DNA from 2 places in the Arthrobacter sp. Ha26 genome. Region 1 is predicted to be linked to the other one. Evidence: predicted binding sites of a transcription regulator. Region 1 holds the regulator's gene; the other holds the start of a gene.
What was found. Region 1 encodes HrcA, which represses chaperone genes, less so after heat shock. Its sites were predicted from a motif close to TTNGCACTCGNNNNNNNCGAGTGCNAA; they were not measured.
Positions count from the first base shown of each region.

Region 2: AC5RVY_RS00835 (FmdB family zinc ribbon protein) is a predicted target of HrcA. The motif match lies at 1,475-1,501, and genes of this name have one in related genera.

Region 1 covers NZ_JBNHGX010000008.1:209,762-213,159, forward strand. The annotation lists gene AC5RVY_RS17820 (DUF3097 domain-containing protein) at 1-681, opposite strand, end outside; gene hrcA (heat-inducible transcriptional repressor HrcA) at 856-1,869, shown strand; gene dnaJ (molecular chaperone DnaJ) at 1,952-3,079, shown strand; gene AC5RVY_RS17835 (16S rRNA (uracil(1498)-N(3))-methyltransferase) at 3,082-3,398, shown strand, end outside.
Region 2 covers NZ_JBNHGX010000001.1:183,749-187,146, forward strand. The annotation lists gene galU (UTP--glucose-1-phosphate uridylyltransferase GalU) at 1-717, opposite strand, end outside; gene AC5RVY_RS00830 (5-formyltetrahydrofolate cyclo-ligase) at 822-1,442, shown strand; gene AC5RVY_RS00835 (FmdB family zinc ribbon protein) at 1,564-1,842, shown strand; gene AC5RVY_RS00840 (RcpC/CpaB family pilus assembly protein) at 1,943-2,683, shown strand; gene AC5RVY_RS00845 (AAA family ATPase) at 2,754-3,398, opposite strand, start outside.

The DNA.
Region 1 (3,398 bases):
GCGCGGCACTTCCGGCCACTTCTCAATGCCCAGAACTGCGGGCCGGATCGCCTGCCACACGTCTACATAGGGGTGGCCAACAATCAGGACGTTTCCCGCAGCGCCGGGGGAGGCCATCACGGCGTCGGCGATGCGCGACTCCTTGGAGTTGGGCACCAGGTGGTCAACGAGAACGCCCAGGCGCCGTCCGGGGCCGGGCCTGAAATTGGTGACGGCGGCGGCGAGGTCATCAATGCCGTGCAGGGGTTCGACGACGATGCCCTCCACCCGGAGGTCGTCGCCCCAGACCTTCTCCACCAGTTCGGCGTCGTGCTTTCCTTCCACCCAAATGCGGCTCGCCTTGGCCACCTGTGCCCGTTGCCCCGCCACCCGGACCGAACCTGAGGCAGTCCTCGAGGCTGCCGCGCCGTTGCCCTGGGCCTGCTTGGGAGCAGGCGGCATCAGCCGGATCGCCTGGCCTTCGAGAAGGAAACCGAACCCGAGCCGGAAGGACCGGGACTTGCCCCGGCGGTCCTCCAGTGCCACCACGTGCATGCCGCCGGATTTTTCCACCCGCGTCACAGCGCCCACCCAGCCGGACTGGACCTCCTCCAGTACCATTCCACGCTCCACGGGCACTTCGGGCAGCTGCGTCCGGGCGGGGGCGGTCAGGTCCTGGGCTCCCCAGTTCTGGTATTGCATGGAATTACTCCGCTTCCTGCTGGTCCTGGCCCGGAATTTCGCCCGGAGCGGTACCAATGCTAACAACGGGCCGAGTCATAATAGACTGTTAGCACTTAGGCATGTCGAGTGCTAAAGCCTGTGAGGTACGGTGCAGGCTGAACGGCTGCCCTGATCCCTGGATGGAGGTGGAGCGTGAGCGAACCGCGCAAGCTGGAAGTTCTCCGGGCCATCGTGGAGGACTACGTCCACTCCCGCGAGCCGGTCGGCTCCAAGGCCCTGGTGGAACGTCACCATCTTGGTGTCTCCAGCGCCACCATCCGCAACGACATGGCGGCCCTTGAGGATGAAGGCTTGATCACCGCCCCGCACACCAGTGCAGGCCGCATTCCCACGGACAAGGGCTACCGGCTCTTCGTGGACCAGATCTCTGCGGTCAAGCCGCTGTCCCAGGCGGAGCGGCGGGCCATACAGTCCCTGCTGGAAGGCGCCGACGACCTCGACGACGTGCTGGAGCGCACGGTCCGGCTGCTGTCCCAGCTGACCAACCAGGTTGCCGTCGTCCAGTATCCGCACCTCAACCGGGCTTTGGTGCGCCACATCGAATTTGTCCTCCTTGCACCACGCAAGGTGCTCGTGGTGCTGATCGCCAACAGCGGCAAAGTCGAGCAACGGGTCATCGACGTCGGGCAGGACCTTGGCGACGACGTCCTAGGCGCGCTGCGTGCCCATTTCCTGGGATCCCTCGGCGGGAGTCCCTTGAGCCAGCTGGCGCAGTCATTGCCCGCGGTGGTGTCCGGCGTCGCCCCCGCACAGCGCCAGGCGGCGCAGGCGCTGGCGCACGGGCTGGAGGGGCTCGCACACAGCAGCCGGGAGGACCGCATGGTGATGGCCGGGACAGCCAACCTGGCCCGCTCCAATGTGGACTTTCCGCTCAGCATCGGCCCCGTACTGGAAGCGCTGGAGGAACAGGTGGTGATGCTCCGGCTCCTGAGTGAGATGGCGCAGGACCACCGCGGCGTGGCCGTCAGCATCGGCCGTGAGAACCCTTACGACGGACTTGCCGAGGCGTCGGTGGTTGCCACAGGTTACGGGCCTGACAGTGTCGCGAAGATCGGCGTGCTGGGCCCCACCAGGATGGACTATCCCACCACGATGGCCGCGGTCCGGGCTGTGGCCCGGTACCTGTCTCGCATTTTGGGACCCTGACCGGCGAGGTCCGGCGTCCAGGCATGAACAGTAGTGCCCGCAGCACACCTGCAGGCAAAACAACAAGGAAGAGATACGAACTTTGAGCAGCCACTACGAAGTCCTTGGAGTCTCACCGGATGCTACCGGGGAAGAGATCAAGAAGGCCTACCGCAAGCTGGCCCGCACCCTTCACCCGGACGTCAATCCCGGCGAGGACGTTGCAGACCGCTTCAAGGCCGTGACCCACGCCTACGAGGTTCTCTCTGATCCGCAGAAGCGCCGGGTGTATGACACCACGGGCAACGAGAACGGCACGGACAACGGCTTTGGCGGCGGCGCGTACGCCGGCCAGGGCTTTGCGTTCCAGGACATCTTCGATACATTCTTCGGCGCTGGCGGTTCCTCGGGTCCCGCATCGCGCGTCCGGCGCGGTCAGGATGCGCTCATCAGTGTCAGGATCGAACTGCGCGACGCCGTGTTCGGCGTCAACAAGAAGCTTGAAGTCGATACTGCAGTCATCTGCCCCACCTGCGATGGCTCGTGCTGCCGGCCCGGTACCCACCCGGAACGTTGCGATATCTGCGGCGGCAGCGGCCAGGTCCAGCGGGCGGTCCGGTCCATCCTGGGCCAGGTGATGACGGCAGCCCCGTGCGGCACCTGCGAAGGGTTCGGAACTGTTATCAAGGACCCCTGCAATGAGTGCAACGGGCAGGGCCGCATCCGCAGCCGGCGTTCGCTGACCATCAAGGTACCTGCCGGCGTCGCCACAGGCACCCGGATCCAGCTCTCCGGCCAGGGCGAAGCCGGTCCTGCCGGCGGCCCAGCCGGAGACCTGTACGTCGAAATCCGTGTCAACAATGACGCCACCTACGTCCGCGAAGGCGACGACCTTCACGCTACGTTGAACATTCCCATGACGGCGGCGGCGCTGGGAACCGACGTAACGCTGGAAACTTTCGATGGCCCGCAGGACATCGATGTGAAGGCAGGAACACAGTCGGGGGAAATCATCACCCTGCGCGGGCTGGGCGTAACCCACTTGCGCGGTTATGGGCGTGGCGACCTGAAGGTCCACCTGCAGGTGGAGACGCCTGCCAGGCTGGACCCGGCGCAGGAGGACCTCCTCCGCCAGCTCGCCAAGCTCCGGGGCGAGCAGATCACCGAGGGCAAGCTTGCCGCCAGTGGTGGAATGTTCGCCAAGCTTCGGGACCGGCTCGGTAACCTGTAGCGGTGAGCAACCCCGTCTTTTTTACCGCCTCCGGCTCCCTGGACCGGATGGCGCCGGAAGGGCGCTTTGTCCTCGAAGGACCCGAGGCCCGGCACGCGGTGGCCGTCAAGCGGCTGGCCCTAGGCGAACCAGTGGACATCGTGGACGGCGCCGGCACACGGATGAGCGGCACAGTACGTGCTGCCTCCGCCGCCGGGCTCGACGTCGAATGCACCTCCATCTCCGTTGAGGAGCGGCCCGAGGTCAGGTTGGTGCTGGTCCAGGCCCTGGCCAAGGGCGACCGGGATGAGCTGGCCATCGAAACCGCCACTGAGCTCGG
Region 2 (3,398 bases), on a different contig from region 1:
CAGGGCATCGGTGAGCTGGATTTCGCCGCCGCGGCCCGGGGCGGTGCGTTCCAGCACTTCGAACACGGCGGGGTGGAGCACGTACCGGCCGATGATTGCCAAATTGGAAGGAGCTTCCTCCGGGGAGGGCTTTTCGACCAGGCGGTTGATGCGGACGTAGCCCTCGCCGTCGATTTCCTCGATGTCGGCGCAGCCGTAAGCACTGATCTGGGACTGCTCAACCTCAATGAGGGCGACGACGGAGCCGCCCGTTTTGGCCTGGGCGTCAATCATGGTGGCCAGGAGTTCGTCGCGGGCATCAATGAGGTCATCGCCCAGGAGGACGGCAAAGGCCTCGTTGCCGACGTGCTGCTTGGCACGAAGGACCGCATGGCCCAGGCCGTTCGGGTCACCCTGGCGGACGTAGTGGATGTCACCCAGGTTGCTGGCGGCCTGCACGGACGCCAGTTTTTCCGAGTCGCCTTTGCCCTCGAGAGTGGACTCCAGCGACGGAACGCGGTCGAAGTGGTCCTCCAGGGCACGCTTGTTCCGTCCCGTGATCATCAGGACGTCGTTGAGACCGACGCTAACGGCTTCCTCAACCACATACTGGATGGCAGGCTTGTCCACGACGGGGAGCATTTCCTTGGGCATGGCCTTGGTGGCGGGCAGGAACCTGGTGCCGAGTCCGGCTGCTGGTATGACGGCTTTGCGAACTCTCGGGTTACTGGTAGTCACCCGACTAATCTAACGTCAGCGTCAAGCAATCAGTAATTATTGAAGGGTGGCCCGCCGCGCGGCTAAAGCGGCCGGCCATACCGGCAAGTGATGGAGGAACGGACATGCTGCAGGACGCCAAGGCTGCCAAGGACATCATCCGCAGTGCCCACCGCCAACGACGGGCAGCGTTGACGCCCCCGCAGCTCGAGGCGGCAGGCGCTGCCCTGGCGCGGCACGGTGCGGCGTGGGCCGACACTCTGGCCGGCGGAGCGCCCGCCACGTTCTGCGTGTACTTCGGCGTGGGCGTGGAACCGCCCACGCTTCCGCTGATCAGCACCCTCCATAACAACGGTCACAGAGTCCTGCTCCCCGTGTGCGGGCCGGGCCGGGAACTGGCCTGGGTCTTCTGGGACCCTGATGCCGGCTTCGAACGGAGCCGCTTTGCGCCGATCCTGGAGCCCAGGGGTGAGCGGCACGGGCCGGACGTGGCCGCAACGGCCGCCGGCCTCTTCATCCCCGCCACCGCAGTGGATGTCACGGGCAACAGGATCGGCCAGGGCGGGGGCTACTACGACAAGTTCCTCGGCCACCTGGCCACGGCCGGGAAGAATATTCCGCTGGCCGCCGTTATTTACGACGAGGAACTGCTCCCGGCGGGGCAGATTCCCGAGGAGGAGTTCGACCGTCCCATCCCAGCCGTCCTGGCGCCGTCAGGATTCCAGGCCCTGGGAGGGCACGGCTAGTACTGTTTCCCGGCCCCGCGGAGATGATAGAATTAGCACTCAGGCCCTGCGACTGCTAACGGACGGAACCTCCGACCGGGCAGCACGGGACCTCTCGTTTTGCCCAAGAGGAGGAGCACCAGTGCCAACGTACGCGTACGCCTGCAAGGATTGCGGCCATGCCTTCGACATCGTCCAGTCGTTTTCGGACAGCACTTTGACTTCGTGCCCCGAATGCCAGGGGACGCTGCGCAAGAAGTTCAACAGCGTGGGTGTCGTCTTCAAGGGATCCGGCTTCTACCGCACCGATTCCCGGGACTCCAAGGGGAGCACCGTCTCAGCCAGCACTCCTGCCGCACCGTCCGCGCCGGCTCCGGCCGCGGCACCTGCCGCGTCCACTCCGGCCGCCGCCGCCAGCTAAGCGCCGTCCGCCAGGACCGCTCGACGCCGGCCGTCCGGTTTGTCCACATAGCGCGCCGCGCGCCTGGCGCCGGCAGTCCGGCCGGCCCTAGCGTTGGCGCATGCCTGCAAACCTTCTCCGTCCTGGCCTTCTCCGTGCCAACAGGGGCCAGTCCCGGTATCTGACCGCCACCCGGCACCCCCGTGCCTCCGTGCGCCGGTCAACTGCTTCCCGCCTTGCCGGATGGCTGAGCCGGAACCGCCGGCTGGCTGTGGCCCTGCTGCTGTCCGTGGCCGCCGCGATCACCGTCCATCAGCTCACTCCCGCACCCCTCCAGACCGTTACCGCAATTGCTGCCGCCCGGGACCTCCCTGCGGGCTCGGCGATGGCACCGTCCGACATCACGCGCGTGCAGGTCCCGCCGGACATGGTGGCTCCAGGATTCCTGGACCAGGAAAGCGGATTGGCCGGGAAGCAGTTGGCGGCACCGCTGCGCAAAGGCCAGCTGCTGACGGACGCCCAGCTGCTCGGTCCCGGGCTGCTGGCCGGCACGCCTCCGGGTTCAGCCGCGGTGCCCCTTCGGATGGCGGACCCGTCATCCATCCAGCTCGTCTCGCCGGGGCAGCTTGTCAACGTGGTGCTTACGGCGGCCAACGGCTTCGACCAGCAGGCGCCGTCCGAAGTCCTGGCAGCAGCGGTACCGGTGCTGTGGACCTCGGGCAAGGGCGGGCAGAGCGGGCAATGGCTGGGCACTGCCGAAACGGACGGCCTCATCGTGGTGGCGGCAAGCGCCGAAGAGGCCGCCCGCCTGGCTGGCGCCTCAACGCAGGGGAAACTCTTCTTCGTCCTGGTGGGCCCGTAGCGGTGTGTGTCCCGGCCGAGAAGCTGACGGCCGCGCCGCGGCGCATTGGCAGGCGGCAGGCCTCGGGCTCTTAGCCCCAGTGCGGCGGCTTCTGTTCCTTCAGCCAGGCATCGTGGTCGTCTTCGGCGTCGCCCCAGCGCCGGGGATCGTCTTCCGCAGCCTTGGTGGGCAGGATGCCGTGCGTGCCGGCCTGTCCCGGGTCCTTCACCGGGCCCTGTCCCCTGTGCTGCTCCTGATCCTGTCCCCTGTCCTGGTCCCGGTCCTGTCCCTGGACCGGCTCCAGGCTTTGATCCTGGTCCGTGGCCTGTCCGTCTTGCGGCGCATTGTCGGCCGGGGCGGCCGGCTGCTGCACGGCGTCACTGTTTTGGTCTTCGGTGGCCACGGGGACCGCCTCCTTGCCGTCCTGATGATGTCCCTGGAGGTGGTCCTGGTCCGCGCCGGGCACGTAAAGGGTTGCGCCTTTACCACGCCGGGACCGCTGCTCTCCGGCATGGATGCCGTTGAGGGCCTGGTCCACGTCGTCGTCCAGGAACCCGGTTGACGTATCTGCCCGGCCCGGCAGGACAACCCGCTCGAGGCCCAGGTATCCGGCGATTCGGTCTGCGCAGGCGGACGGGTCGGTGAATACCTCGATGGTCCACAACGGCATGTAACGCCAGCCGAGGCGTTCCAGCAGTTGGGGCCGCAACCGGCTCCGTTCACGCACGCTCATGGT